DNA from 4 places in the Micromonospora sp. Llam0 genome. Region 3 is predicted to be linked to each of the others. Evidence: riboswitches for the same ligand, from Rfam matches in the RefSeq annotation. Region 3 holds a riboswitch; each other region holds the start of a gene.
What was found. Region 3 has a riboswitch for cyclic di-AMP ahead of EDC02_RS01210 (NlpC/P60 family protein). Riboswitches for the same ligand answer to the same signal wherever they lie in the genome.

Region 1 (7,304 bases), 3.7 Mb from region 3:
GCACCGGGATCTCACCGCCGGCAACGTGATGTTGACCCGGTCCGGTGCCAAGATCATTGATTTCGGGCTGGCCCGGTTGGCGGGACCGTCGGCGGCCGGCCGAGCGCCGGGGACGGTGGCCGGCTCCGGCCGACCGGGCGATGACGTCTACTCCCTCGGCGTCTTGCTTTACCACATGCTGACCGGGCGGCTGCCGTACCCGGGGGTCCGCCCGGGGTCGCCGGTGACCGGCGTGCGGACCGGGGCCCTGGCGCCCACTCCGGTGCTGACGGTTGCCGGGTTGCCGCGTCCCGTCGCCGATCTCTGCCGGGCCTGCATGAGCAAGCGTCCGGAGAACCGACCGACCAGCGTCGAGGCGGCGTTCGCGCTCTGGGACCTGCTCGGCGACCGCGACCGCCTCAGCAACAGCGGTACCGACAGGGCGAGCGAGGGTGTTTTGCCCCAGATCTGTTAGTTGTCGGTCATTCCGGGGGATTGTGCAAGATATGGCGGATATCCGGGAAGTGACTCCGTCGCCCCGGCACGTCCGGCATCGTCGACGGCGAGGACCCTTTCCCGGCGCCGCGCGTCGGGAAAGGGTTCCTCCTCCTCCGGCAGTCGATCTCCTGAAGCGGTCGGATCAGCCGATTCGGAACGGCACCCGCAGGGTCGACTGGCTGGCACCGGTGCTCGCCGCGTCGACCCGAACCGTGGTCGGTGCGTTACCGATCGCGTTCCACAACTCCAGCCGGACGCACCCGTTGCTCATCGCCCGGAACTCGCCTGAGGCGGACCGCAGCCCGGCGCTCTGCCGGTAGGACTCGGTGCCGGGCACCGGGTCGGTGGCGAAGTAGTGGTAGGTCTCCGTACGGCCGTAGCTGCCGGAGCCGGTGAAGTCGTACGACACCCGGGCCTGGATACCCGCACCGACCGAGGTACCCGCGTCCACCTGGAGGTCGAACGTGGTGGCCGTCGACCGGTACGCACCGGTCAACCCACAGGCCCGGAAGGTGACCGGGTTGTGCGGCGTGCCGTCGTAGTTCGCGCCGCCGGCCGATGGCACCGTGACCGTCGTCGCGTTCGTCCCGGCGGTGTTGCTCAGCACCCCGGCGGACCGCAGATGGAACAGGTCCGAGGCGACCGGCGGGGTGGTCGGGTCCGGCGTGGGCGAGGTCGGCGGCGTGGGGGACAGGCTCGGCGACGGGTTCGGGCTGGTCGGGGCGCCGGTGGCGTTGCCACCACTCCAGGTATGCGCCCCGGTGGTGGCGGTCCGCCCGGCCGGCACGGTCATCCGGGTGCCGTCGGAGAAGGTGACCGTGACCGGTGAAGCGGTGATGTTGCTCGCCACGTAGGTGCGGGCACCGTTGCGGTTGAACACCGCGTACAACGGAGTGTTCGCGGTGACGCCGGTGTCGACCCGGCCCAACGCTGCCAGGTTGCGCACCCAGTGGAACGTGTGCGCCCGGCTCTCGCCCTCCTCGACCGGGTAGTTGGGATTGGCTCGCAGACTGGTCAGAGCGGCGTTGGCGTCACCGAGTGCCCGGAAGGACCAGAGGATGTCCTGCCAGACCGTCGGCGGCCCCCCGTTGTTGGTGACCAGCGCGTTCCAGTTGGTGGCGATGTAGTCCGGCCGGTAGCCGAGGTAGAGCGAGCCACCGGTGACCGGCAGCATGTTGATGCCCTGGATCATCTCCGGTTCGGCGCTGAACCAGGTGGCGTACGCCCCGCCGTCGCCCCAGACCATGCCGACTGACCGGTGCCCGAAGGCGGCCGGGAAGTTGGTGTCCGAGGAGTCGAACCAGTATTCCTGGATGGCCGCCGACTGGGTGGTGTAGATGTACAGCCCGGCGTCGCGGATCGCGGTGTTGCCGGTGGCCAGGCCCCACTGGATCAGGGCGTTGGCGAAGTTCATCCCCTCCGAGGACGACTCCTGGTTGTTGCCGGCGAAGAACGCGCCGTGCCCGGCGGCCCAGTCATGGCCGGCGTAGATGTCGAAGTCGCGCAGGAACGGGAACATCGGGTCGTTGCGGTCCCAGCTGTTGGCGTCGCGGATCAGCAGGTTGACCATGCCGCCGTACTGGTTGGTCGACGCCCAGGTGGGGTCGAACTTGGCCAGCGTCGCGGCGGCGGCGATGTAGTAGCCGTAGTGGAAGTGGTGGTCGTTGAGGTCGGTGTCGGAGCCGTACGAGGCGGGGTAGCCGACCAGGGTGCCCCAGGCCTGGTCGTAGAAGAACACCCGTTGGGACTTGCCGGGGCTGGCGGTGAACCAGTCGGTCAGCCGGTTCCGGATCGCGGTGAGCAGGTGGTCGCGTTGCGCGGTGCGGCCGAGCTGGTCGGCGATCTCGGCCAGCCGGGCGGCCCGGCCGAGTGCCTTGCCGGTCCAGTAGGTGTCGTTGTCGAAGCTGGCGAGCGGGTCGCCGGACGTGGCCTGGTCCAGGTGGGCGGTGAGCGTGGCGAGGTCGGCACCGGCGCTGGTGGCCACCGCCGGCACCTCCGGCAGTACGCCGTGGAAGCGCATCGCGGTCCGGAACGACGTCGCGCCGACCAGGTTGCGCATCGGACCCCGGGCCGACACGTAGGTCTCCGCGATCGGACTGCCGCCGTCGAGGTGCTTCCACTGGTGGGGGTAGAGCGAGACGACGGTGCCGCTGGCCGATCCTTCACGGGCGGTGGTGGTGAAGCTGTAGGTGGCGTCGACCGTGCTGCCGGCCTGGTCGTAGCTCCAGCTGACCCGGGTGCCGGTGACGTGCGAGTGGGCGTACCGGCCGTAGCTGTCCATCAAAGCGGTACGCCGCGCGGCGCTGGTGCCGGCGCCGGTCGGCAGCAGCGCGACGGAGAAGTACCCCCGACCGGCGAGGGTGGAGCTGATCGTGGTCCCGGCGACGGTCCAGGTCGCGCCGCTGGGGGCGTAGGCGACGTAGTCGTGGCCGCGCATCGAGAAGCCGACCCGGCTGCCGCTGTGGTGCCAGACCGTCGGGGTGCCGGGGAACGACAGCTGTGCGTTGCCGCCGGTGACCTGGGCGTACACGAACGGCAGCCCGTGTCCGACGGTGGTGCGCAGCGTGCGGGCGCCGTCGGACCAGTACGGGCTGACGGTCCAGTCGGTCCAGCCGTCGACCTTGACGTCCGGGGCGTTGAGCCCGGCGACGCCGAGGGTGAACTCCCGGGTGTACGGGTAGTGGTACTCGCCGACGCCGGTCGACGTGCCGGAGATCGCCGCCTCGGTGGTGTAGGAGACGCCGAGCCCGCCGGAGGTCGGCTGGACCGACATCGGGTGGGCGTGCAGCGGGTCGGAGTACGCGCAGTCGTACCGCTTGAACAGCAGCGACGACCACCAGTCGTTGGTCGGCACCGCGCCCGCCGGGGCGTTGCCCGTGACGTACTGCCGGGGGTTGGCGGAGATGTTGCCGCAGGCGGTCGGGGCGGCCGCGCCCGCCGGGCGGGTGGTGGTGTAGCTGCCGGCGCCGACGGTGGCGGCGTCGGCGGTGCGCAGTACGCCGAAGATCAGTCCGGTGGCGGCCAGCGCCGTCACGGTGGTGGCTGCCAGGATCCGGCGCGGCGTACGACCTGTTCGCGCGCCACGGATCGACAGGTTCATGGTGCCTCCGGGTTGGGTAGGGCGCGGTCCACGATCGCGATAAATTTCACGCCCATTAATGAGTTATTGCCAGGAGGTCATCAGAGATGCGGGCTTCTGTCAATATCCCGACATGAAGTTTCGTGCATCCGGTACGGGTGCGGGGCGGTCGGTTGACAGCTACGCCGTTGCTGCTATATATCTCTGTGAGAGCGCTCTCTTGGTGAGGGGAGGGGCAAGGTTCCCTGCGTGAGCCAGATGTGACCGCGTGTCGATAGAGCGCTCTCGCGTGGTCGCCAGGGACCGTCGGACGATATGCCGATCGGTCTTTCGGCGCTGCCCGAGGCTCCTGCGCGTCGATTATCGATGCTGACAGGAATCGTGTTCCGGCAATGCGCTGCGGCGATTCGGGGGATCACCATCGAGCCGGAGGGGTCGTCGGATCATGGTCGTGCGGGGGCGGACGGCCACCGACGTGACCGTCCGCCCCCGCATGCGCGACGTCAGTACACCGACAGGTGCACGTGGTTGGTGTGATCGCTGGACGGGTCGCCGCCTGCGCCGCTGTACGTCTTCCAGCCGCTGCTGGGCAGCCAGATCCGCTTGTACCAGATCACGTAGAGCACGCCGAGCCGGTCGGCGTTGTTGATGTAGTAGTTCGCGAGGTTGTCGCCGTAGCTCTTGTCGCCGCCGGTCGCCACTCCACCGAAGCCGTTGGGCTGGGCGGCGAAGTCACACGCCCGGCCCTTGGGGTGCTCGCCCGAGCTGCCGTTGCGGAAGCAGGACACGTAGCGGGTGAAGCCGGCAGCCTTCGCCTGGTTCAGGGCGTGCAGCGTACGGGGCGTGATGCAGCCGGAGGTGGTGGGGTCGTCGACGTTGCACGACTCGGCCGGCCAGGAGCCGTTGGCGTTGCGCGGGGCCGGGGTCGCCGACGCGCTGGCCGAGCCGGAGCCGGACGAGCCGGAGCCGGACGAACCGGAGGATCCTGAGCCGGAGGATCCGCTGGCGGCGGCCCGCTCGGCCTCCTCCGCCGCCTGCTGCCTCGCCCGCTCCTCCGCCTCCTTCTCGGCGGCGACCGCGACGGCCAGGGCCCGCTCCGCCTGATTGCGGCGCTGGTCCATGATGGTGACCTGCTTCTGCTGCTCCCGGATCTCATGCTCGATCGCGGCCTTGGACCTGGTCACCTGGTCACGGGTGCGGTACAGCTCGCGGAGCTGCTTCTCCTCGTTGGCGGTCACCGCGCTCAGCGCCGCCGCCCGGTCGATGAACCCCTCCGGTGAGGTGCTGTTGAGCAGAGCGGAGACCGGGCCGAGCCGGCCGTTGCGGTACGCGCGGTCGACGATGTGCCCGACGTTCCTGTTTCGTTGCTCCAGCTCGGCACCGACCGTGGTGAGCTGCTCGGACAGCTTCTTCTGCCGGCCCTTCGAATGGTTGAGCGCCGCCTTGGCGTCGATCCAGCCTTTCGAGGCCGCATCGAGCTCCTTGCGCAGGCTGTCGGTGCCGCCCTCGTCGTCGACCCGGTCGGGTCGGTTCGTGGGCAGGGCGGCTCCGGCCGGCGAGCCGATCGGGGTGCCGGTGACGGCCATCAGGGCGGCGGTCAACGCTGCCAACAACGCGAATCGGGTTTTTCTGTGGACTGTGCGTGACACTGTGCATTCCTTCCGTCAGCCGCCGACCGGGTTAGCTGACGGGTTCGGGACGGAAGATCCCTACCGCGTGACGCGGATGCACCCCAGGTACGTGGTTCCCCGGCTCGCCGTACGGCGATTAGGCGACGGCATCCGCGGGCGCCGGAGGGGCGCCGCCCGAGCGGAGACCGGGGCCGAGACTACCGGTTCCCCGGGTCGCCGTCCCGGTATTGATAGCCGTGTTATGTCCAGAAAAATCAGGAATATACGTAGATCGTAGCTGTCGACGTCGCGGTAAGGTCACGAAACTTAAGCATCCGCTAATCACCAGTCGGCCGGTCCACAGGAGTCGGCGGGGGCCAACGGCTCGATCTGCAGCGTCGCGTGCTCGATACCGAACTCGTCGTGCAGGGCCGTCCGGGCGTCCCGCAGCACCGTGCCGACGTCGGCCGACGGGGTCACGGCCAGGTGCGCCGAGGCCACCTCCATGCCCGGGGTGAGCGTCCAGACGTGCAGGTCGTGCACGTCGCAGACGCCCGGCACAGTGGCCAGCCGGCTGCGGACCCGGTCGACCTCCACATGCTCCGGTGCCGCCTGCACCAGGATGCGCAGCGCGGCCCGGGCCAGCCGCCAGGTGCGCGGCAGGATGAACACCCCGACGCCGACGGCGACCAGCGGGTCGGCGTACCACCAGCCGGTGGTGGCGATCACCGTGGCGGCCACCAGCACCCCCACCGAGCCGAGTAGGTCGCCGAGCACCTCCAGGTAGGCGCCCCGTACGTTGAGGCTCTCCCTGGCCCCCTGGCGCAGCAGGGCGAAGGCGACGATGTTGGCGAGCAGTCCGGCGACCGCCACCACCAGCATCGGGCCGACCGTCACCGGCTCTGGATCGGCGAACCGCCGGGCCGCCTCCACCAGGACATAGAGTGCGACCCCGGCGAGCAGTACGGCGTTCGCCAGCGCGGCGAGCACCTCAAGGCGGTAGAGGCCGAAGGTGCGCTGCGGCTCCCCGGTCGGTCGTCGGGTAGCGGCGATCGCCGCGAGCGCCATGCCGATGCCGAGCACGTCGGTGAACATGTGCCCGGCGTCGGACAGCAGTGCCAGGGAGCTGGTCGCCAGCGCGGTGACCGCCTCGACGACCATGAAGACCGCCAGCAGGACGAAGGCGGCCCAGAGGCGCCCGTAGTGTCGCTGGCCGGTGCTCCCGGCACCGTGATCGTGTCCGACTCCCACGCCTGCCACCCTCCGTTGCCCGGCGTTTCGTCAGCAGACTAATGCTCACATAGCAATATGTGCAATCGACTCCGGGTCGAAGTCGATGGTGACCAGCCGCTGCGTCGCCCGGGAGAGCGCGACGTAGAGCGTGCGTACCCCGGCCTCGGACTCGGCACGGATCTCGTCACCGGCCACCAGCACCACCGCGTCGTACTCCATGCCCTTCGCCTGCAGGCTCGACACCACCTGCAGCCGCGAGGTCGCCTGCTCGGCGAGCCAGCCGGCGACCTCGTCGCGCCGGGCCACTGCGGCGATCACCCCGACCGTCCCCTCCACCGCTGCCAGCATCTCGGCGGTCGCGGCGCGGACTGCAGCCGGCAGCACCGCCGCAGATACCCGGTCCCGGCGCGGCGCCACCCCGGTCGATCGGACCGCAGTCGGCAACGGGGCGTCCGGAGCGACCTCGCGGATCACCCCGGCGGCCAGTTCGAAGATCTCCGCCGGGTTGCGGTAGTTCGTGGTCAGCTGGAATTCCCGCCGCGGCCGCCGCCCCAACGCCCGGTCCCGGGCCTGGGTGAGTTCGGCCGGATTCCCGGTCCACGCGGTCTGCGCCGGATCCCCGACCACCGTCCAGGAGGCGAGCCGGCCCCGGCGCCCGATCATCCGCCACTGCATCGGCGACACGTCCTGCGCCTCGTCGACCACCACGTGGGCGTACTCCCGGTAGTCGGCCGGCCGCTCCCGGGCGGTGGCGCGGGCCGCCCGCTCCCGGTCGGCGAAGGTCGTCACCTCACGGACCCCGCCGGCCACCTGGAACGGATCCCGGTGCCGGCGGCGGGGCTGCGGCGGCCGGCCGAGCAGTTCGTCCAACTCGTCCAGCAGCGCCACGTCCGCGATGGTCGGCC
Region 2 (7,304 bases), on a different contig from region 3:
GAATCAGGATGCACCTGCGGCATCACGTGTGCGGAGGCATCTTGGGTCCCCGGTCGGGCAGCTCGGGCAGCCAGCCGACAGACCAAGGACGGTACGGCGCTCACGTCGCAGCTGGAGAGCGAGCTGGTCGCAGAAGCCGAGCGCGGGTACGACCCCGAACACATGATCAGCGTCCGGGTTGACGACCGAACCTAGGAATTGACCAAAAGGTGGCAGAGCTGATCAACCGCAGCCCGGGACCGACGTCCTGAGCGGGTCTTCCGCAGGTGGAGCGGGTGACGGGAATCGAACCCGCACTGTCAGCTTGGGAAGCTGATGTTCTGCCATTGAACTACACCCGCGAGCGGCCCTACTCTACCCGGTCCGCCCGGCCGCTGCACAACAGGCCCGGCCGCCGGCCGGGCACAGCATGGGGTACGGCTCGACACCCGTCGACCGAACGTCGACGGGTAGGGCGTCAACGGTTCGACCGGTGCCGCGCGGCGGGTCAGCAGGCGACCGGGGTCGGCACCGGGTGGGAGACACTGCCGCTGGTCGGGTCGAGCCAGACCTGGACGGCTGGTTGCCGGGGCGCCGCCGCGTAGTGGCCGGTGCTGCCACCGCGTTGCGCCACCATCGCCACGTCGACGGTGAACTCGAACAGTCGCCAGTCGACGTGCGGCACGGCCCCGAGATCGCTGGCGAGCCGACCCACCTTGGTCGGATCGGTGACCGGATGCGCCCGACCCGCCAGGTACGCCTCGTCGTCGCTCTCCTCCGGCGGGAACGAGTGCAGCGCGTACCGACCGTCCCGCTCCAGGTCACGCCGCTTCGGTGAGTCGATGATGAAGCAGAACAGCCCGCTGTCGGTGATCACCGGGGAGACCGGGTGCACCCGGGGACCGCCGTCGGCTCGGACGGTGGCGAGGTAGCCGAGGCCGGGACCGTACTGCTGCATGAGGAGTCGGATCGCCGTGGCCAGGCGGGGCTCGTCGGCTGCGAACTCGGACCAGGTTGCCATGCGATCATTCTATCGAACATGTGTACGAAGAGATAGTGGGATCGCCCGGCCACGCCGATCCGCGTACATTCCGGCCAGGACACCGGCCGCGCGGTCGCACCGGCCGCGCGGTCGCTATCGTGTGACGATGCTTCTCTCCGACCGGGACATCGTCGCGGAGACCAAGACCGGCGGACTCTCCCTCGAGCCGTTCGAACCCTCGCTCGTCCAGCCGTCGAGCATCGATGTCCGGCTCGACCGATACTTCCGGGTCTTCAACAACCACCTGTACACCCACATCGACCCGGCCATCCGGCAGGACGATCTGACGTCCCAGGTCGAGGTGCCCAGCGGCGACCCGTTCGTGCTGCACCCCGGTGAGTTCGTCCTCGCCTCCACGCTCGAGGTCGTCTCGCTCGGCGACGGCCTGGCCGCCCGGCTGGAGGGCAAGTCGAGCCTGGGTCGGCTGGGCCTGCTGACCCACTCCACCGCCGGCTTCATCGACCCCGGCTTCTCCGGCCACGTGACGTTGGAGTTGTCCAACGTGGCGAACCTGCCGATCAAGCTGTGGCCCGGGATGAGGATCGGTCAGTTGTGCATCTTCCGGCTCTCGTCGACGTCCGAGCATCCGTACGGGTCGGCGGTCTACGGATCCCGGTACCAGGGGCAGCGTGGCCCCACTCCGAGCCGGTCCTGGCAGCGGTGGCGCACCTGGCCGACCAGCTGAACCAGCCCACCAAACTGAACCGGCTGGGCTGTTGGCGAGCCGGCGCAACGGCGGCGGGGGAGGCGAAAGGCGCCCTCCCAAGCCGGGGGGAGACATGGGAGGGCGCCTTTCCGGTGGCCGGTGCTGCCGCTTGACGGGGGGATCAGCGGCATGCGCCAGGCCATGGGGAGGAGTGAGGTCTAACCGGGCCTGCCGTAACTGTGCACACTCGAACCGATTTTGCGCATCTGCACCGGTTCGCCCGCCTGGGAGGCGTGCACGATCCAGCCGTTGCCCACGTACATGCCGACGTGGGAAAGCCCGCTGTAGTAGAAGATGAGGTCGCCGGGGCGCAGCTCGTCCCGGCTGACGTTGGCGGTCACCTGACGCTGCCGGGCCGCGTTGTGCGGCAGCGAGACGCCGGCCTGCGCCCAGGCGGCCAAGGTGAGACCCGAACAGTCGTAGCTGCCTGGTCCCGCTGAACCCCATACGTACGGCTTGCCGATCTGCGCACAGGCAAAGGTGACCGCCTTGCCGGCCGCACCGCCAGGGTACGTCGCCGGGCAGGGCGCGGGACGCAGCGAGCCGAGGGTGTTGGTCGAGCCGTACGCCTCCAGTCGCAGGTCCTGCAACCGGTCGACCTCGGCGTCGATCTCCTTGGCCTTCGCCGCCAGCTGAGCCTCGGTGCCGGTCAGCTCGACGATCAAATCGTCGAGCGGGGCCTTCTTCGCGGCGTACTCGTTCTTGAGGTCGACGACGGCCTGGACGTCGCGGGCCTGCCGCCGGGCGAACTGGTCCAGCAGCTCGAGCTGGTCGGCGAGGTGGGTCGGCTTGCCGTTGGTCAGGATCGCGTTGAAGACCGACGGACTACCACCCTTGTACGACCGGGCGGCGAACTCGCTGACCCGGTCCATCGCCAGGTCGATCTGGATCTGCAGCGGCTTGATCTTCTTCTGCAGCTCGTCCGCCTGCTTCTTCTTGGCGGCGAGGTCCTGCCGTACGGCGTTGTGCCGTTCGATCGTCGGTTCGAGCTCGGCCCAGACCTCGTCGATCTGCGACTCGATCTCGGCGACGGTCGGCTGCGCCTGTGCCGGCGCTCCGACCAGCAGCAGACCGACGCCGGTGGTGGCGGCGATCAACGCGGTGAGTATTCGTCGAGGGTCGTGCGGCGTTTTTCGCCGATGGTCGCGGCTGGACCACCGGAGGTATCGCCGAGGGGCGCTCGTAGCCACCGGACTCCTTCTCCCCAGACCGCCTACCGGGTTAGCTGACGGGTTCGGGCGGAAAGGAGACGCCCTACCGCAGTGGCCTGCGGATTCACCCCGGGAGTGCCGTGGGTCCCCGGCTCGCCGCCAAGGCGGCGATTAGGCGGTGTCAGGCCGAGGTCAACCCGGTTGGTTGACGTCCTCCCGACTCGACGATCCCCAAGGGTAGAGAGCGGCGTTCTCGCTACGCAAGCGAGAACACGGAATATCTCATTGAGTACGCAGACGATTGCGTATCGTGCATAGGCTGCTGTCGTTCAAGCGTTCGAATCTTGCTGGGCGGACCGGCCCGTTCATACCGGTCCGCCCGTACGTTCGGCCGACCAACACGCGTCACTCAGACTGCCTCGGCGAGCGGGCTGACCTGCTGCGATCAGCCGACCCGCTTGAATCCGGCAAGCGGCATGTTGTCGATGTTCTCCATCTGCACGGGTTGACCCGCACGCGGTGCGTGCACCATCAGGCCATTACCGATGTAGATTCCCACGTGATGTAGATCACTGAAGAAGAATACGAGATCCCCTGGTTTGGCGTTGGCGCGACTGACCGAACTGCCCTGATTCCACTGAGTTCCGGTGTAATGCGTGAGACTGACACCGGCACTTGCCCAGGCGTACTGGGTCAGACCGGAACAGTCGAAGGCGTTCGGCCCGGTGGCACCCCAGACGTAGGGCTTGCCGAGCTGCGCGCACGCGGTGCGGACCGCAGTTCCGGCGGCACCGCCGACCGACACCGCCGGACACGGGCCGGAGGCACCGGATCCGCCGGTGTAGCCGGTGGACTGGTACGCGGCGTTCCGCGCCCGTTCCAGCCGCTTGATCTCGGCGTCGATGGTCTTGCGCTGCTCGGCGAGCGTCTTGTCCTGTGCCTGCTGCTTCGTGATCAACTCGTCCAGCGCCTGCCGTTCTTCGAGATAGCGGTCCCGGGTCTCCAGAACGGCGGTGATCTTTTCCTGTCGACGCTTGGAGATCCGGTCCAGGACCACGAGCTGATCCGCCAGGCTGGTCGGTGATCCGGTCCGGAGCAGGGCATTCAGCTCGCTCGACGGCCCGGTCCGGTAATAGCGGTTGGCTACCTCGCCGATCTCGTCCGCCGCCAGGTTGGCCTGCAGCGACAGGGGGCGGATCTTCTCATCGAGCGCGGCCGCCTTCTTCTCGTTGGCCTTGAGCTCGCTGTGCACCTTGTTGTACTGCTCGATTACCGGTTCCAGTTTGAGCCACTGGGCGTCCAACTCGGCTTCGATCTCAGCCAGCGTCGGCTCGGCGTGGGCCGGCCCAGCCGGGGAGACCAGTGCAGTTACGGTGAGCAGCAGTGCGATCGCGCTACGCTGCAAAAACCGCAAAGGCCGATGCTCTCCGCGTCGATATCGGGACCCACTGTGACGATGGTTGTGCGAATTGGCGAGCGCACGTGCCATTGGCAGCGACTCCTTCAATGGTTGATCGCTGGGGCCTCACGGGCGGGGGTACGGAGGCCGACATCCGCAGCGGTCGGTGCATCACCTTATTGGAAAGCGCGGTGTTCGTTCAAGACCGCCTGCCGTCTCTGCTTCATCGGAAGCAACCGCTCGTCGCCGCCCGCAGCCGCTGCTTCTCTCCCAGCTACCACTTCTCCTGCAGTCACCGGTTCTCCTGCAGTCACCGGGCTGGGCGGTTAGCGTGGTGGCATGACGTCGCTCAGCCTCGCGGAAGAGCTGGTCCTGCTCAGCTATGACGATTCTGGGACCGCGACCGTCGCTTCCCCCGAGCTCGACTACGCGGTCGCCGGGGCGGTGTTGTGCGACCTCGCCGTCGGCGGGCAGATTTCGATCGACGCGGACGGCCGGGTGTCGGCCGACGACGTGCCCGACAGCGGGTACGTACCCGACAGCGGGTACGTACCCGACAGCGACCCGGGTCGAGGGCAGGGTCGAAAGCTGCTCGACCGGGCACGGACCAGGATCCAGGCCGAGCCCGGCCGCGCGACCCGCGACTGGGTGGTCGATCTGTCCCACGGTGTAGTCGACGAGGTACTCGGCGGGCTGGTCGCCTCGGGAGTGCTCCGCCGGGAACGGGACCGGGTGCTCTGGGTGCTGCCCCGGACCAGGTTCGCTCCGCCGGACGGCGTCGAACCGCCCGCCGAGACGGCGACCCGGCGACGGCTGGCCGCCGCCGAGCGCGGTGCTGGACCGGTCGGACCACGTACCGCCGCGTTGGCCTGCCTGCTGAACGCACTCGACGTACCTGACACCGGTGCCGCACAGCCCTTGGACGCGCAGCGCCACCCGTCCGCTGTGCTCGGGCCGGCGGCCTGGCCGATCGCCGCGACCACCGACGTCGTCGACGGGTACCGGGCAACGGTCGCCCGCGGCGTCTTCACCGCCACCGACGTCGCGACCGGCAGCTAGCTGACCCTGGTACGCGCCGGCGCGAACCGCCGCCACAGCAACCGGACCACACCGCCGCCGACCGCCCCGATCAGCACCCCGGTCGCGTTGTTGACCCAGTCGTAGCCGACACACTCGCGGCCAACGCCGAGCACCGCCTGGGCGACTTCGACGCCGGCCGGGGCCAGCAGGAGCAGCCCGGTGGCCAGCCCTGGCCGGCGGACCGCCAGAACGGTACAGAACGCCAGCGGCACGAACATCGCCACGTTGCCGACCCGTTCACCGAGCGAGTCGACGGTGACCAGCCCGGACCACAGCACCGCCGGATCGGTGAGCGACCGGAGGCACGCGGTTAGGACCTCACCGTTCGGGCCGGAAACGGAGGCCCCGGGAGCGAGCGGTACGCCGGTACCGGCCGGTGCCGGCGGCAGGGTGAGCGCGGCGATCGCGGCGGCGCCGAGAAGCATCCCGAGCGTCGGCCAGCGTGCCCAGCCGAGCCGTACGGCGAGCGGCCGGTGCACCAGCAGGCTCACGCCGGCAAGCACCGCCAGGGTGAGGAACGGCCAGGGCTGGGCGAGGAACTCGCGGGCCCAACCCAGCACCCGCTTCTCCCTACTCCTCGGCCGACGCCGACGATGACGATGACGATGACGCCGAAGATGCTACCGCCGGCTTGACCGACCTGAGCAGCACCGTCGCCACATCGACGACCTCGACGTTCTCGTCCGCCGCGCCACTGGACTGCTTGCCGGTGACCCCGTCGCCGAGCATGGTGTAGCAGAACGGGCAACCGACCGCGATGGTCTGTGCCCCGGTGGAGAGCGCCTCCTCGACCCGGTCGACGTTGACCCGCTTGCCGATCCGCTCCTCCATCCACATCCTCGCCCCGCCGGCACCGCAGCAGAACGAGCGTTCCGAGTTGCGCGGCATCTCCCGCAGCTGGGCCGTGTCGCCGCCCGCCTCGGTACCTGCGGTCAACGCGGCGCCGAGCACCTCCCGCGGCGGGCTGAACACCCGGTTGTGCCGACCCAGGTAGCACGGGTCGTGGTAGGTCAACCCACCGTCGACCGGGGTGACCGGGGTGAGCTTGCCGGCGGCGACCAGGTGGGCCAGCAGTTGGGTGTGGTGTACGACCTCGAAGTGGCCGCCGAGCTGGCCGTACTCGTTGCCGAGGGTGTTGAAGCAGTGCGGGCAGGTCGCGACGATCTTGCGTTTCGCCGGCTCCCGGTCGCCGAACGCCTCGTTGAGGGTCTCGACGTTCTGCTGGGCCAGCATCTGGAAGACGAACTCGTTGCCGATCCGCCGTGCCGGGTCGCCGGTGCAGGTCTCGCCCTCGCCGAGGATGGCGAAGTCGACGCCGGCCTCGTGCAGCAGGGTCGCCACCGCGCGGGTGGTCTTCTTCGCCCGGTCCTCGAACGCGCCGGCGCAGCCGACCCAGAACAGGTACTCGAAGTCGTCCGCCTCGCCGACCCGGGGCACCGCGAAGTCGAGCCCCTTGGTCCAGTCCTCCCGGGTGTTCGGCGGAGCACCCCACGGGTTGCCCTTGTTCTCCAGGTTGCGCAGCATCACGCCGGCTTCGCTGGGGAAGCTCGACTCGATCAGCACCTGGTAGCGGCGCATGTCGACGATGTGGTCGACGTGTTCGATGTCCACCGGGCACTGCTCCACGCAGGCCCCGCAGGTGGTGCACGACCAGAGCACGTCCGGGTCGACGACGCCGCCGTCGTCGGCGCCGCCGATCAGCGGGCGGTCGGCCTCGGCCAGCGCCAGGGCGTCGACCTTGGCGAGTTGTTCGGCCGTGCCCTTCTCCTCGCCGGTGAGATCCTTGCCGCCGCCGGCGAGCAGGTACGGCGCCTTGGCGTAGGCGTGGTCGCGCAGCGACAGCACGAGCAGCTTCGGCGACAGCGGCTTGCCGGTGTTCCAGGCCGGGCACTGCGACTGGCAGCGGCCACACTCCGTACAGGTGGTGAAGTCGAGCAGGCCCTTCCA
Region 3 (7,304 bases):
GCTCCATGGCCGCTGAGTACCCTTGCGCCCGGCGACGGAAACCTTCACCGGTCTGGTCAAGCGACCGACCCGGCGAGCGAATAGACGCTGTACGCCTGTTTGATCACCGGATGGGCGACGTTGCGGACCCGTACCCCACCGGGCGTGGTGCCCCGTTCCGTGCCGAAGTGGGCGTGGCCGTGCACCGCGAGGTCGGCCGGTGCCGCGTCGATCGCCTCGGCCAGCAGGTAGGAGCCGAGGAACGGGTAGATCTCGGGCGGCTCGCCGGTGAGCGTCTCCGGCACCGGCGAATAGTGGGTCAGCGCCACCCGTACGTCGCAGTCCAGGCCGACCAGCGCCGCCCGTAGCCGATCGGCGGCGTCCGCCGTGGTGGCGACGAACGCCTTCATCTCCGGCTCGCCGAACCGGCTCGCGCACCGCCCGGCGAACCCACCGCCGAACCCCTTGACCCCGGCCACCCCGAGCCGGCCTCCGGGGCAGTCCAGCACCACGCCGTCGCCGTCGAGCACCGTGACCCCGGCGTCGCTGAGTATCCCGACCAGCCGCGGCACCTGATCACAGTGGTGGTCGTGGTTGCCCAGCACCGCCACCACCGGAACCGCCAGACCCCCGAACTCGTCGGCCACGCACCGCGCCTCCGACTCCGTACCGTGCCGGGTCAGGTCGCCGGCCAGCAGCAGGACGTCGGCCCGGTCGCCGAGCTGCGCCAACGCCGGCCGGAACCGGCCCAGCACGTCGCTGTCCATGTGCACGTCTCCGACGGCCGCGACGCGGATCACGACAACTCCTCCGTCTCGGTGGGCGCGGTGGTCCGACTGACCACGATGTCGACGATCAGGCGCACGCCGGGGAAGCGCTCGGCCACCAGCCGGACGATTTCCGCCCGCCGGTGGGCGCTCTCGACCTCCCCGCACAACACCAGGCTGTGGTCCCGGCGGGAGACGCCCACCCCCTGCTCGGCGATGTCGGCGTGCTCGCTGAGCAGCCGCTGCACCGCCGCCTCGGTGTAGCCGTCGAGCCGGTCCGGCCCGGTCTGTCGCGTCGACTGCCCCGATGTCCGGGTCATTTCCCCACCTCCTGGCTGTCGTCCGGTGCCCGTCGGTGGCCTACCCGTTCCCGGCCGGTTCGTGCCTGCAGGCACAGCGCGTCTCAAGGGGTGAACGGGGTGGCGACGTGCACGTGCTCGCTACCGTTGGGAAGGTGCTCGTCACAGTGACCCATGCGCCGCCACCACCGTCACCGTCACCGTCCCGGCCAGCGTCCCGCCAGCCGTCGCCCGTACAGTCCACGTCGTCAGCCGTGCCGCCATGCCCGCCACCGGACACCGCAGGGAGCACAGTGGACGCCGATCCGGCCTGGTCGCCGCCGGCCGGGCTGCGACGGATCGCGTTGGTGGGCATCGACGGGGTCGGCAAGACCACTCAGGCGCACCTGCTGGCCGAGGCGCTGACCACTGCCGGCCGGCCCGCCCGGTATTGGCGCAACGCTGGCGGCCGACGCTGGCTCGACCGGTTCGCAGTCCGACTCGGACGCCCGGACGCCCGGCGGATGGTCGGCCGTGGTGGGCTGATGTTCCTGGAGGCGTTGCTGCGCTGGCTCGCGATCGCCCGGTCGGTGCTCGGCTCACGCCGGGCGATCGCGGTGATGGACCGGTACGCGGTATGCCAGTACGCCAGCATCCGCACCCACGGCGCCGGCCGCTGGGAACGGCTCGCCCGGCTGGCGTACCGGGTGTTTCCCCGACCGGACGTGACGTTCCTGCTCTGGCTGCCGCCCGCCGAAGCGGCCCGGCGGATCGACGCCCGGGGCACCGACCACGAGTCGCTGGAGTTCCTGGCGACCAGCGCGGCCGCCTACGGGTCGCTGCCGGAGGCCGCCGGGTTCGTGGTGATCGACGCCCGGGGCACGGCCGCCCAGGTCGCTGCGGTGATCCGGCAGCGGCTGACCGACTGGCGGCCGGCCGACGGCCGTGCGGCCGGCGCGTCGTGGCGGCCGGATCCGGATGATTCGCGTGCGTCGTGACCCGGTGGCCGGTGTCTGTCGGGCGGTGATGAACCGCGCACCCCGCTCGGGCCGTATTCCTGGCCAGGACCAACCGACCGGCGTTGGCCAGGACCAGCCGACCGGCGGGCAGTGACGAGGATCGCAGGAGGGGTAGTGACGGGAATCGCTGCGCCCTGCCCGGTGTCGTGGTGTGCTGGGAGCCTGCCACACCCCGCCGACCTCAGCGAATCGGGCAGTCGGCCGGCCCGACGCAGCGCGGCGATCGAGGAGCCTGGCAGGAAACGCCAATCCCGCTCACAGCAATTATTCAGGCAATCGTGTCAGCTTCGACTCACGAGACGGAATCCCTGACGCGTCTCATCTGTTGTGCAGGTGTCGGCGCCATACGGCGGGGCCTGCCACATCAGGTTCGCCGGATCGGAGGCGGACGTGACGGGGGAGAGGCTGATGGAGATGCGCATCGCAGGTGACAGAGCACGACGTGGGGTTAACGAGGGGACCGTGAGCAACGTGGAGAAGACGATGGCTTTGCGGACCGACGAGGTCGCCGAGGAGCGGGACCTCGTTGGCGTCTACCTGCATGAGATCTCCCGCACGCCGCTGCTCGACGCGGCCCGGGAAGTCGACCTCTCCAAGTCGATCGAGGCCGGCCTGTACGCGGAGCACCTGCTGGAGCAGGGTGTGCCGCGGACCGGGGTGAGCCGTGAGGAGCTGGAGCGGCTGGTCGTCGAGGGTGAGCGGGCCAAGGACCTGTTCATCCGGGCCAACCTGCGTCTGGTGGTGTCGATCGCCCGCCGCTACGTCCGGTCCGGCATGCCGATGCTGGACCTGATCCAGGAGGGCAACACCGGTCTGGTCCGTGCGGTGGAGAAGTTCGACTACGAGCGTGGTTTCAAGTTCTCCACCTACGCGACCTGGTGGATCCGGCAGGCGATCAGCCGGGCGATCGCCCAGCAGGAGCGGACCGTACGGCTTCCGGTGCACCTGGTCGAGGACGTCAACCGGATGCGCAACGTGGCCCGCCAGTTGACCCGCGAGCTCGGTTCGGACCCCGAGCCGGAGCAGATCGCCGCCTCGCTCGGCGTACCGGTCGAGCGGGTGCACGAGCTGGTGCGGTGGTCGCAGGACACGGTGTCGCTGGACACCCCGGTCGGCGACGACGGCGACACCAACCTGGGCGACCTGGTGGCCGACAGCGACGCGCCGTCGCCGGAGGACATCGTGCTCACCGGGTTGGAGCGGCAGCGGATCGAGGGCCTGCTCAACCACCTGGACGACCGGTCCGCCGGCATCATGCGGGCCCGGTACGGCCTGGAGGACGGGCGGGAGCACTCGCTGACCGAGGTCGCGTCGCGCTTCTCGCTGTCCCGCGAGCGCATCCGTCAGCTGGAGATCCAGGCGCTGGGCCGGCTGCGGGAGCTGGCCCGGGCGGAGGGGCTGCAGGCGGCCTGACCAACCGGCTGCTGGCGACCTGATCCGCCGCGAACTGCCCCCCGCGACGAGCTGACAACCCGCCGACGAACTGACGACGGCCCGGCATCCGCGCTTAGCGGATGCCGGGCCGTCGTCAGTGTCGGGCGACCTGCCGGGTCAGCGGACCCGGCCGTAGCCGTACGGCGGCATCATGTCCACGCTGGCCAGCTCGACGGTGCGGCCGAAGGTGGGTGCGTGGATCACCTGGCCGCCGCCCACGTACAGGCCGACGTGGGCGAGACCGTTGTAGAACACCAGGTCTCCGGGCTGCAGCGCGCCACGGTTGATCTTCGCGACCACGTCCCACTGCATCGCCGCGTTGTGCGGCAGGCTCTTGCCGGCGGTACGCCAGGCGGCGAGCACCAGACCTGAGCAGTCGTAGCCGTTCGGGCCGCTGGCGGCCCAGACGTACGGCTTGCCGATGGCCCCGTACGCGAACTCGACGACCGAGCCGGCGGCACCGGACACCGACGGGACGGTCCCGGTGTACGACGAGCCAGTCTCGCTCGCGGCACCGTAGGCCCGTTCCCGCTTGTCCATCAGCTCGTCGATGTCCGCTTCGATGCTCTTCTTGCGGTCGGCGAGCTCCTTGACCTGGGCGTCCTGCTTCTCCAGGGCCGCCTGCAGCTTCTCCTGCTCGGCCAGGTAGGTCAGCTGGGTGCTGGTGAATTCGGTGAGTCGCTGCTGCCGGTCCCGGGCCAGGTGGTCCAGAGTGCCGAGCCGGTGGATGAAGCTGCCGGAGGAGCTGTCGAGCAGGGCGCTCGCGGTGCTCAACCCGCCGGTCTTGTACGCGTTGACCGCGATCTGACCGACCTCGGTCTGCGCTGCCGCGAGTTCGGCCTGCAGCGGGCCGAGCTTGGCGTCGATCTCCTCGGCCGCCGCCCGGGTGGCCTTGGCCTCCTCCCTGAGCCGGTTGTACGACTCGACGACCTTGGCCAGCTCTTCGGATTCCTTGTCGATCTGCTGCGTGAGTTCGCTGACCGTCGGCTGGGCGGTCGCGGCGGTCGCCGGTACCACCAGGCCGAGGCTCACGCCGGCCAGCATCAGGGTGCGCAGCAGAATCCGCGCTGTTGACAAGAACGCAGAACCCTTCTTCCTCGCCGCCTACCGGGTTAGCTGACGGATTCGGGCGGGAAGTTCGCCCTACCGCGGTGGACCGCGGATTCACCCCAGTTGCCGGTGGGTCCCCGGATCGCGACCGTGAGATCACTGGTTGTAACGCCAGGTAATCTCGGGACGGCGATTCGGCGGCACTGGACCGGCGTCACCGCTTCCCGGCGACTGGCGACCGGACCAGCCGGTCCAACTTAGCCGCAAGGGTTGCGACCCGGAAGTGCTGCGATCGTGATCCGTGGCATGAAACTGGGCGGGGCTCGTTGACGGTTACTTGATGTGACGGTTGGCTGCTCTGGGCAACATTTTCCTTGCCTTCGCGTGATCGGTCGACTGCGGTGCGTCGTCGTTGGACAACGGCTGATCAATTGCGACTAATGTGTCATTAGTCGGTCTGCGCGGTTGTCGTTAGCCAGCTATCCGGATAAATGGGTGCGAAAGGTTTGATTCGCCATCCAGGATGCGGCCTGCCGTACGTCATTCTGCTAGGTGGCAGAATGACTACCTTCCATCGAGTAGCTTGCTGTTTGCACAATGGACCCGCAAGGTCAGCGCCGCACGAGCCCTTCGGAGGCAGCTATGCGTGCTACTCGCCAGACCCCACCCCGACGCGGTTCCCCGGCGCCCGCCCCGTCCGGCTCCAGTGTCGGACGGACCTTCTACCGGCAGCCCGGTATCTGCGTGACCGGTGAATGGTTCGTCGTGGCCGGCCGGCGGTTCGCCGTCCGCGACCTCACCGAACTCCGGACCGCACGAGGCGCCCGTGACCGGCTCACCGGCCGGGTGATCGCGGTGACCGCCGTGACCCTGGTGGTGGTCGCGGTGACCGTCGGCTACACCCGAGGGTTGGACGAGGTCAGCGCGGGTGCCTACCTCGCCATGCTGGCGGCCGCGTTCGTGCCGGTGTCGGTCGCCTGGCTCGGTGACCGGTTGCGGCCACGGGCGTACGAACTCTGGGGCCGTCACCAGGGACTGCTGGTGCTGCTGTTCAGCACCGACGACGAACGCCAGTACGGCCAGGTGAGCCGGGCGTTGATGCGGGCCCGGGAGATGTCCCGGCTGGCCGGTCTGTCCGAGCCGGTCACCATCGAACCGTGGGTGCCCGACCAGCGGTGAGCGGGCCCGACCGCCGCGGCGGTCGTCGGCGGGCTGGTCGACGTCGATCAGCCCGCGTCCGGTCCGTCCAGCCGACGGGCGAGGTCGTGCAGCATCGCCACCGAGTCGGCCGGCGACAGGGATTCCGCCCGTAGCCGGTCGAAGACATGCTGGTAGGGCCGGACCTCGTCGGCCCGGTCGATGACCTCCTCGACCAGAGCGCTCTCCACGTACACCACGTCGGCGTCGGCCTGGTCGGCGAAGTGCAGGATGACGAACGGACCGAGCACCGTGTTGCTCCCGGCGGTGAACGGCAGCACCCGGACCGTGACGTGAGGCGCCGCGGACATCTTCGCCACGTGCTGGAGCTGCTCACGCAGCACCCGCGGGCCGCCGGTCATCCGGCGCAGCGCCGCCTCGTCGATGATCACCTCGATCTGCGGCGGATCCGCGCCGAACAGCACCTCGTGCTGGCGGGCCAGCCGGATCTGCACCCGTCCTTCGATCTCGGCCGCCGGTACGTGGTGCGGGCCGTCGGCCGGGATCACCGCGCGGGCGTACTCCTCGGTCTGCAGCAGGCCGGGGAAGCTGATCGGCTGGAAGTAGCGCAGTGCCGACGCCTCCGCCTCCAGGCCGATGTAGGCCGCGTAGGCGGCCGGCACCCGGTCCTTGTATCCGCTCCACCAGGCGCGCCGTCGTGCCGCCCGGGCCAACTCGACGAGATCCTGCACCTGCTGCTGGTCGCGTACGCCGTACAGGTCCAGCAGAGCCTTGACGTCGTTGGTCGAGATGCTGACCGACCCCGACTCGATCCGGATCAGCTTCGACAGCGACCAGTCCATTTGAGCGGCGACGTGGTCCTGGGTCAGCGCGGCGGCCTCGCGTGCCCGGCGTAGCGCCGCACGCAGCCGGCGACGCCCGATGGTCGGGCCCTGGTGTCGGGCAGGCATGGGAACGCTCCGGGGAGAGTGCCTAGCAGAGTGCCACCTGGCTGGTTGCCACCCTGTTGCACGCTACACCGCCGCCGTCAGGTCTGCTAAGGACGGCTGGCCCCTCCGCATGGACGGCCGGCCACTCCGCGTGGTCCGGACGGCGGTTCCGCCGATTTTCCCGGTGTCGCCCAGTCGCGTCGGCAAGATCGGGAACTGGTACAGTCCGCCCGATTGCCTGCGTACTCTGATGGCAAATCTACCGATTTATCCTATTAAGGAGTCTGGGTGACTGTGATCAGCACTGCCGGTCCGGCGTGGCGTAAGAGCCGCCGCTGCGAGGCGACGACCTGCGTCGAGGTAGCCGAGATCGGCCCGGCGGTCGGAGTGCGCAACTCCACCGACCCCGGAGTACACCTGGAATTCTCGGCGGCCGCCTGGTCGGCGTTCGTCGCCGGGCTGCCCGGTGCGCCGACCAGCGCCGGCGGCCACACCACGGGTTGATCCGACGCCGCACGAGGCCCGGGTCCACGGCCGTCGACAATGTCGGCCGTACGCCCCGGCCGGGTCGGCCCGACAACGGTGCCGGCCCGGCCGGGGCGCCGTCAGCCAGTCACCGCCCGCCCGGGGTCAGCCGGTGAACACCTTGTCCGGCTCGGTACGCGGCTGCACGCCCGCCCAGCGGCTGAC
Region 4 (7,304 bases), on a different contig from region 3:
TCTCGGCCGGCCCGGTGTCGCCGAGCACCACGACGGCGCCGGCCACCGCGCCGGTGACGGCGTGCTCGAACGGTACGGCGAGCAGCGGGGTGGGGGTACCGGCGGTGTCGCCGACTCCGCCGGCGAGCTCGGTACCGGAGGTCCAGACCGTTCGGGCCGGTGCGAGCAGGTTGCCCGGTGGGACGACCGGCAACCGGGCCGGGTACGCGAAGACCAGGCTGAGGTCGGTCCGGCCGGCCTCGTACACGTAGACGGCGGTGGTGCCGTTGGCGACCGCGTTGTCGAACAGTTTGTCGAGTTGCAGCGCCCCGGACTCGTAGTAGAGCAGGGCGGCGGCGGTGCTGGCGGTACGCCGCAGCTCGGCGGCGACCACCTCGTCCCGCTGCCGTCCGTCGACCAGCAGCGCGACGGCACCCATCCCGGCCAGGCCGACCACGTTGATCGCCATCACCAGCAGCGTGATCCGGATCCGCAGGTTGCGCAGCCGGTCGGCGGTCTGCAGCGGCTTGCCGCCCCGCCGGTCGCGGCGGTTCACGACGGCGCCCCGCCAACTCGACCGGCGGTCACGACGGCGCCCCGCCGACCCGGTAGCCGACCCCGCGTACGGTGTGGATCAGCTGCGGTTCGCCGAGCTTGCGGCGCAGCTGGGCGACCACCGCGTCCACCACGTTCGAGCTGGGGTCGGCGAGCTCGTCCCAGCAGTGTTCGAACAGGTCGCTGCGGCTGACCACCGCCGGGCGCCGGACCAGCAGCATCTCCAGTACGGCGAACTCCTTGCGGGTGAGCGTCAGCAGGACGCCGGCGCGGCGCACCTCCCGGCGGGCGGCGTCGACCTCCAGATCGGCCACCCGCAGCAGCGGCGGGGTGGTGGCGCCGCGGCGTCGGCAGAGGGCCCGGACCCGCAGCACCAGTTCGGCGGTGACGAAGGGCTTCACCACGTAGTCGTCGACACCGGCCTGGAAGCCGGCGATCCGGTCCCCGGCGCTGTCCAGCGCGGTGAGCACCAGCGCCGGTGTGGTGAGCCCGGCCCGCCGGCGGTGGCCGAGCTGGTGCAGTGAGTCGCCTTCCGGAAGGATCCGGTCGAGCACCAGACAGTCGTAGTCGTTGATGCTCATGCTCAGGTCGGCCTGGCTCCAGTCGGCCGCCTGGTCGACGGCGAATCCGCCGGAGCGCAGCGCGGTGACGACGGCGCTGCGTACCTCGGGGTCGTCCTCGACCACCAGCACCCGCATGCGGGCGAGGCTAGCAAGCCGCCGTCACCAGCGCGTCTTCGACGAGGGTCAACCCGAGGACGCGCACCGGTCGCCGTTGAGCAGGAAGTCCGTCGGCGGCGGGTTGCTCGCCTGGTACCTGACCACGAAACCGAGCTGTACGCTGCCGCTGACCGGGATCCGGCTGTTCCATGTGGTGTTGGCGACGGTGATCTCCGGCGGCACCAGGTCGACCGGTTCGGCGCCCCACAGGTGGCTGATCCGCTGGTCGCCGGGGAAGGTCCAGCGCAGGGTCCAGCCGTCGATCGCGACCGGTCCGGCGTTGTGGATGGTCAGCTGGGCCTGGAAGGCTCCGGGCCAGTGGTTCACCACCTGGTAGCTGACCTTGCAGTCGGGTGCCGCCGGCAGGGTCCGCACGGTCAGTGGCTCGGACGGTGGTGAGGTGTTGCCGGCGTCATCGTGGGCCCGCACCACGAAGGTGTACGCGGTCTGCGGTTGTAGTGCGCCGACCCGGGCGGTCGGTCCGGTCGGTGGGTGTTGCGGGGCGGTCGCCACCGGGGTGGTGGAGCCGTCGGGGTTGATCCGCAGCACCTCGTACCAGGCGACGTAGACGTTGTCGGCGGACGGCTGCCACCGCAGGGTGACCGAGTCGGTGCCGATCGTGGTGGCGGTCAGCGCGGTGGGCGCGGTGGGTGGTTGGCCGTCGCCGGGCGGCATGGTCAGGCGCAGGCTCGGGCTGGCCGGCGAACGGTTGCCGGCGGCGTCGAGCGCGTACACCCAGAACTGGTACGTCTGCGACGGCCCCAGCCCGTCGATGGTGATCTCGTTGTCGGGGGTCGTGCTGATCACGATGTAGTCGGTGTGCAGTCGGGCCACCTCGTAGCCGGTCACCCCGACGTCGTCGGTGGCCGCCGTCCAGACCAGGGTGACGTCGGTGGTGCCGATCGCGGCGACGGTCGGGGTGCCGGGGGTGGTCGGCGGCTCGGTGTCCGCCACGGCGAGCGCCGCGGACGCCGGCAGCAGGGGTGGGCCGAGCAGCGCGGCGGCGACCGCGACGCCGAGCCGGCGTCGGGTGCGGTTGGGATCGCGCCGGATCCACCGGCGGCAGTGGTGCGGCGGTTGCGGCATGGACATCTCGCTTTCGGTGCGGACGCCGGGACGGACCAGCGACTGTGAGATCCATGATTGTCGATTTAATAGCCGGGCACCACCGCACCGGCAGCACCCGACGGGATCATCCGGTCGCGACCAGCGGATCAACCGACTGTGAGCTTGCCCACTACCAATCGGCGAGCCCCGGACCCTTGCGCGACGACGGAACGGGCTTCGGTCCGACCGTCGCCGCAGACCGGGCACGGCCGCCCAGCCGCTGCTCCAGGCCCTATACACAACGAAGCCCGCCGGCTCATCGGCGGGCTGGGCAGCGCTGTCGGACGGACCAGCGTCGCGGTCCTGACTTGTCGGCGATTCCCCGCCGTAACAATCGGAGACTAGCGTGGGGACGGGGAGGGCAACCCCCGTCCCCACCATCAGTTGCTACACACGCACGAGCGGTCTGGCGTCCAGGTCGTGCGTGACGCGCGGGAGCCGGGCCACGCGAGTGGCTCTGGTTCCACCTCCTCTCGACAGGTGGTGCGCGGGCTGGCGGCGGAGTCCGGGCTTGGCCCGCCGCCAGCCTCGGGAGCTGTGCGGTTGACACGGTGATGTCGCCATCGCCGCGCCACGCGTCGACTACTTCAGCGGGGCACATCCATCGATGGAAGCGCTCCCATGCAGGGACTGTAGCCTGAGTCACGAGTTTGCGAAAGTGCAGCGGCTGATCAGCTCACGAAATGAAGGTGTGATGAGGCGGTCACGCCCATGTTCACCGGCCGAACTGCTGGACCGCCGTGGTCGCCCCGGCGACGATCAGCAGCGCGTCCGGCGGGATCAACGTCTCAGGTCCCGCGTACCGCAGCTGCCGGTCCCGCTCCTTGATCCCGACCACCGTGATGCCGTACCGCTGGCGTAGCCGGGACTCGGCCAACGTCCGACCGGCGGCGTCCGGCGGGGCACAGACCTTGGCGATGGCGAACCCGTCGTCGAACTCGATGAAGTCGAGCATCCGGCTGGCCAGCAGGTGGGCCACCCGGTCACCCATCGCCGCCTCCGGAAAGATCACATGGTGCGCGCCGACCGAGGCGAGGATCCGGCCGTGCTTGGCGGTGATCGCCTTCGCCCAGATCTCCGGGACGCCCAGCTCGGTCAGCGCCACCACGGTGAGGATGCTGGCCTCGACGTCCGAGCCGATGCCGACCACCGCGCGGGGGTAGCCGGCGACGCCGCACTGGCGCAACGCCTGGTCGTCGGTCGAATCCGCCTCGACCACCCTCGGCAGCCGCTCGGACCAGCGGTGCACCCGTTTGGGATGCTCGTCGATGCCCAGCACGTGATGGCCGAGGCGGAGCAGGGACTGGGCGACCTGACCGCCGAACCGGCCGAGGCCGATCACCGCCACGCTGTCGGCGTCCGGCGGCCCGACCGGGGAATCGTCATCTCTCACCGAGGATCCGTCCGACGCTACGACTTTCCCACTTTTCCTCATACGTACTGTAGTCAGCCGCTAACCTCGGCGCAGCGGTATCCGGCCCGTCCCGCGACTTGTCGTACGCCGCCGAGCGCAGACAGTGGACATCACCGAAAGTCGTTGTCCGGTAACGGATTTTTCCAGCTCAGTCAGGATTGTCGAGGTGTTGATGCCGGTGACCGATCCGGTAAGCTTGCCCGCGGTCTCCGCCAGGCGGCGCCCACCGGCGCCGGCGGTGACCGCCGCCCAATCACCCCTCCGGGGTGAGCCGGGGAACCACGTTTCCACCGGGGTGAATCCGCGCCAGCGGTAGGGATCGTTCCGTCCCGAACCCGTCAGCTAACTCGGTCGGCGGCCAAGGAAAGGAACAGGATGACCGCACCCCTCCGCCGGCGGATTCCGACGGCCGCGGCCCTCGCCGCCGTCGCCGCCCTGCTCGCCGGCTTCGTCGTAGCGTCGCCGGCCGCCGCTCAGGATCCGGACGACGAAGGCGCCCCGCCACTGCTCAGTGAAGTGCTCGAATCGACCGGCCGGGGCTTCGTCGAAGCCAAGGCCGCAGTCGACGAGTCCCGCAAACGCCAGTTGAAGCTCAGCCTCGAGTTGGAAAAGGTCGAGGAACGGATAGCGGCGCTGACCCCACAGATCGGCCAGGTCGCCTCCAACTCGTACCGTCTCGGTCGGATCACGCCGGTGATGGTCCTGCTCAACAGCGCCGACCCGGACGCGTTGCTGGAACGCGCCGAAGGCCTGGACATGATCGCCATGCACGACAACAAGCGAATCCGGGAGCTCAACGAGGCCCGCGAACAGGCCGCTCGGGCGGTCGCCGCGATCGACGCCGAAGTGGCCCGCGAGGAACAGCAACTCGAGGCGATGGCCCGCCAGAAGAAAGAGGCCGAGAAGGCCCTGCAACTGGTCGGCGCGGTCGCCACCAACGGATTCGTCTCGGCCACCTCACCGGTCGCCGCCCAGGCGCCGCGCAACTCGGACGGTTCCTGGCCGTCCCAGTCGTGCAGTCTGGACGACCCCACCACGAGCGGCTGCATCACGCCGCGCACCATGCACGCGCTGAACGAGGCGAAGAAGGCCGGCTTCACCCGCTTCGTCTCCTGTTTCCGCCCCGGCGGTCCGTTCGAGCACCCCAAGGGGCGGGCCTGCGACTTCTCCGCCCAGCAGCAGGGGTTCGGCGGCGACGCCTTCGGCGACGACCGGCTGTACGGCAACAACCTGACCGCCTTCCTGGTCCGCAACGCCGACAAGCTCGGCATCCTGTACGTAATCTGGTATCGCCAGTTCTGGTCACCGACGACCGGCTGGAGTTCGTACAGCGGTGCCGGCGGCGACCCGAACAGCGACCACACCAACCACGTACATCTGTCCCTGCTGTGACCTGACCTCATCCCGCGCGGTGCCGGGCCGGCCCGGCACCGCGCGAGAGAGAGCCGCACGGGAGAGAAGGGTCGTCAGTCGGTACGCGCCGAACGGCGTACCGGTGACCGGCCGGTCGGCTGCTGCGGCGGCGGACCGACCGGGCCGGCCGGCGGGATCGCCCGGGTGACCGGCTTGTCCGCGGCCACCGTGATCGGCTCGCTGTGGTGGGTCAGGTCCACGGTGGCGTTCGGGTCGACGTCGCGCAGCGAGTAGGTCACCTCATCGTGCTGGACCGCCACCCGCAGCCGCAGGCCCCGCCACATCATGGCGAACTCCAGCCGGTTGATCCGCTGCGGCAGCCGGGGAGCGAAGGTCAACTCCCCGCCGTGGTCTCGCATCCCGCCGAAGCCGGCGACCAGCGCCAGCCACGCCCCGGCCAGGGCGGCCACGTGGATGCCGTCGCGGGTGTTGCGGTTGATGTCGTGCAGGTCCATCAACGCGGCCTCGCCCATGTAGTCGTGGGCGAGCTCCAAATGGCCGGTCTCCGCGGCGATCACCGACTGGGTGCACGCCGACAACGACGAGTCCCGCACCGTACGCCGCTCGTAGTAGGCGAAGTTGCGGGCCTTCTCCTCCTCGGTGAACGCGTCGCCCCGCCAGTGCATCGCCAGCGCCAGGTCGGCCTGCTTGACCACCTGCTTGCGGTACAGATCGAAGTACGGGTAGTGCAGCAGCAACGGATAGTGGTCCTGCGGGGTGCCGGCGAAGTCCCACTCCTGGTGCCGGGTGAACCCGGCCGACTGCGGGTGCACGCCCAGCTCGTCGTCGTACGGGACGTGCATCGACAGCGCCGCGTCCCGCCAGGCCGCGGTCTCCTCGTCGTCGACGCCGAGCACCCAGGCCCGGTCGGCGTAGCGCAGCGCGCAGTCGGCGGCGGTCAGCAGGTTCCGCTGCGCCATCAGGTTGGTGTAGATGTTGTCGTCTACCACTGCGGTGTACTCGTCCGGCCCGGTCACCCCGTCGATGTGGAACCGGCCGTGCCGGTCGTGGTGGCCCAGCGAACGCCACAACCGGGCGGTCTCCACCAGCAGTTCCAGGCCGATCTCCCGCTCGAACTCGACGTCCCCGGTGGCGTGCACGTACCGCCGGACCGCGTCGGCGATGTCCGCCGCCACGTGGAACGCGGCCGTGCCGGCCGGCCAGTACGCCGAGCACTCCTGGCCCCGGATGGTCCGCCACGGGAACGCCGCCCCGTTGAGCCCGAGCATCCGGGCCCGCTCCCGCGCCTGGTCCAGGGTCGAGTGCCGCCAGCGCAGCACCGAGGCGACCGCCCCCGGCTGGGTGTAGGTCAGCACCGGCAGCACGAACATCTCGGTGTCCCAGAAGGCGTGTCCGTCGTACCCCGGGCCGGTCAGCCCCTTCGCCGCGATCGGCCGCTGCTCGGCGCGGGCGCCGGCCTGCAGCACGTGGAACAGCCCGAACCGGACCGCCTGCTGGATCTCCGGGTCGCCGTCCACCCGCACGTCCGAGTGGCCCCAGAAGTCGTCGAGGTACTTGCGCTGCTCGGCGCAGAGCCCTTCCCAGCCGGAGATCCGGGCGCCGGCCAACGCCGCGCCGACCTGATCGCGCAGCGCCGGCAACGAACGCTGACTGGACCAGCCGTACGTCAGCAGCTTCACCATCCGCAGCCGCTGCCCCGGCTCCAGCAGGCAGGAGACGGTGGTCCGGACCCAGTCGTCGAACCCCTCGGTGCTGACCGACACCTCGCCGGGGCCGTCGATCTCGTGCCCCATCGCCGCCGCCATCCGCAGCCCGCTGGCCTTGGTCCGGTGGATGAGCAGCCCGCCGTCGGGCTGTACCAGCCGCTCCTCGGCCTGCAGCGGCGTCTCAAGCACCGCCGCGACGCGCGGGTCCTTGCTCTGTGCCGGCAGCTCCTCGTTGGCGACCAGCTCGGACTGCACGATGATGCGCAACGGCTCGTCGACCGCCTCCACCTCGAAGCAGATCGCCGCGACCGCCCGTTGGGTGAACGACACCAGCCGGGTGCTGCGGACCCGGGCGGTACGCCCGGCCGGCGAGCGCCACTCCAGCCGACGGTCCAGCAGACCGGCCCGCAGGTCGAGCACCCGCTCGTGGGAGAGCAGGTCGCCGTAGCG

Region 1: linked by a shared signal. The riboswitch ahead of EDC02_RS17410 (coiled-coil domain-containing protein) and the one ahead of EDC02_RS01210 (NlpC/P60 family protein) in region 3 are both predicted to bind cyclic di-AMP.
Region 2: linked by a shared signal. The riboswitch ahead of EDC02_RS35835 (C40 family peptidase) and the one ahead of EDC02_RS01210 (NlpC/P60 family protein) in region 3 are both predicted to bind cyclic di-AMP.
Region 4: linked by a shared signal. The riboswitch ahead of EDC02_RS34170 (hypothetical protein) and the one ahead of EDC02_RS01210 (NlpC/P60 family protein) in region 3 are both predicted to bind cyclic di-AMP.

What each region holds. Positions count from the first base shown of each region.
Region 1 covers NZ_RJJY01000001.1:3,986,141-3,993,444, reverse strand. Annotated here, with positions in the region: gene EDC02_RS17420 (serine/threonine-protein kinase) at 1-454, shown strand, start outside; gene EDC02_RS17415 (glycosyl hydrolase) at 620-3,577, opposite strand; gene EDC02_RS17410 (coiled-coil domain-containing protein) at 4,060-5,142, opposite strand; cyclic di-AMP (ydaO/yuaA leader) riboswitch at 5,210-5,340, opposite strand; gene EDC02_RS17405 (cation diffusion facilitator family transporter) at 5,509-6,417, opposite strand; gene EDC02_RS17400 (AAA family ATPase) at 6,463-7,304, opposite strand, start outside.
Region 2 covers NZ_RJJY01000002.1:1,888,112-1,895,415, forward strand. Annotated here, with positions in the region: tRNA gene EDC02_RS35820 (tRNA-Gly) at 268-341, opposite strand; gene EDC02_RS35825 (pyridoxamine 5'-phosphate oxidase family protein) at 488-1,000, opposite strand; gene dcd (dCTP deaminase) at 1,128-1,706, shown strand; gene EDC02_RS35835 (C40 family peptidase) at 1,886-2,824, opposite strand; cyclic di-AMP (ydaO/yuaA leader) riboswitch at 2,923-3,066, opposite strand; gene EDC02_RS35840 (C40 family peptidase) at 3,324-4,367, opposite strand; gene EDC02_RS35845 (GPP34 family phosphoprotein) at 4,617-5,336, shown strand; gene EDC02_RS35850 (VanZ family protein) at 5,333-5,917, opposite strand; gene EDC02_RS35855 (heterodisulfide reductase-related iron-sulfur binding cluster) at 5,928-7,304, opposite strand, start outside.
Region 3 covers NZ_RJJY01000001.1:252,892-260,195, forward strand. Annotated here, with positions in the region: gene EDC02_RS40680 (GPGG-motif small membrane protein) at 1-7, opposite strand, end outside; gene EDC02_RS01190 (metallophosphoesterase) at 57-746, opposite strand; gene EDC02_RS01195 (hypothetical protein) at 776-1,066, opposite strand; gene EDC02_RS01200 (dTMP kinase) at 1,339-2,022, shown strand; gene EDC02_RS01205 (RNA polymerase sigma factor RpoD/SigA) at 2,464-3,456, shown strand; gene EDC02_RS01210 (NlpC/P60 family protein) at 3,595-4,554, opposite strand; cyclic di-AMP (ydaO/yuaA leader) riboswitch at 4,565-4,696, opposite strand; gene EDC02_RS01215 (DUF6232 family protein) at 5,170-5,706, shown strand; gene EDC02_RS01220 (helix-turn-helix transcriptional regulator) at 5,754-6,635, opposite strand; gene EDC02_RS01225 (DUF397 domain-containing protein) at 6,903-7,118, shown strand; gene EDC02_RS01230 (DUF3817 domain-containing protein) at 7,245-7,304, opposite strand, start outside.
Region 4 covers NZ_RJJY01000002.1:1,464,986-1,472,289, forward strand. Annotated here, with positions in the region: gene EDC02_RS34150 (HAMP domain-containing sensor histidine kinase) at 1-535, opposite strand, end outside; gene EDC02_RS34155 (response regulator transcription factor) at 564-1,232, opposite strand; gene EDC02_RS34160 (cellulose binding domain-containing protein) at 1,281-2,345, opposite strand; gene EDC02_RS34165 (TrkA family potassium uptake protein) at 3,076-3,753, opposite strand; cyclic di-AMP (ydaO/yuaA leader) riboswitch at 4,011-4,147, shown strand; gene EDC02_RS34170 (hypothetical protein) at 4,150-5,166, shown strand; gene EDC02_RS34175 (glycoside hydrolase family 65 protein) at 5,241-7,304, opposite strand, start outside.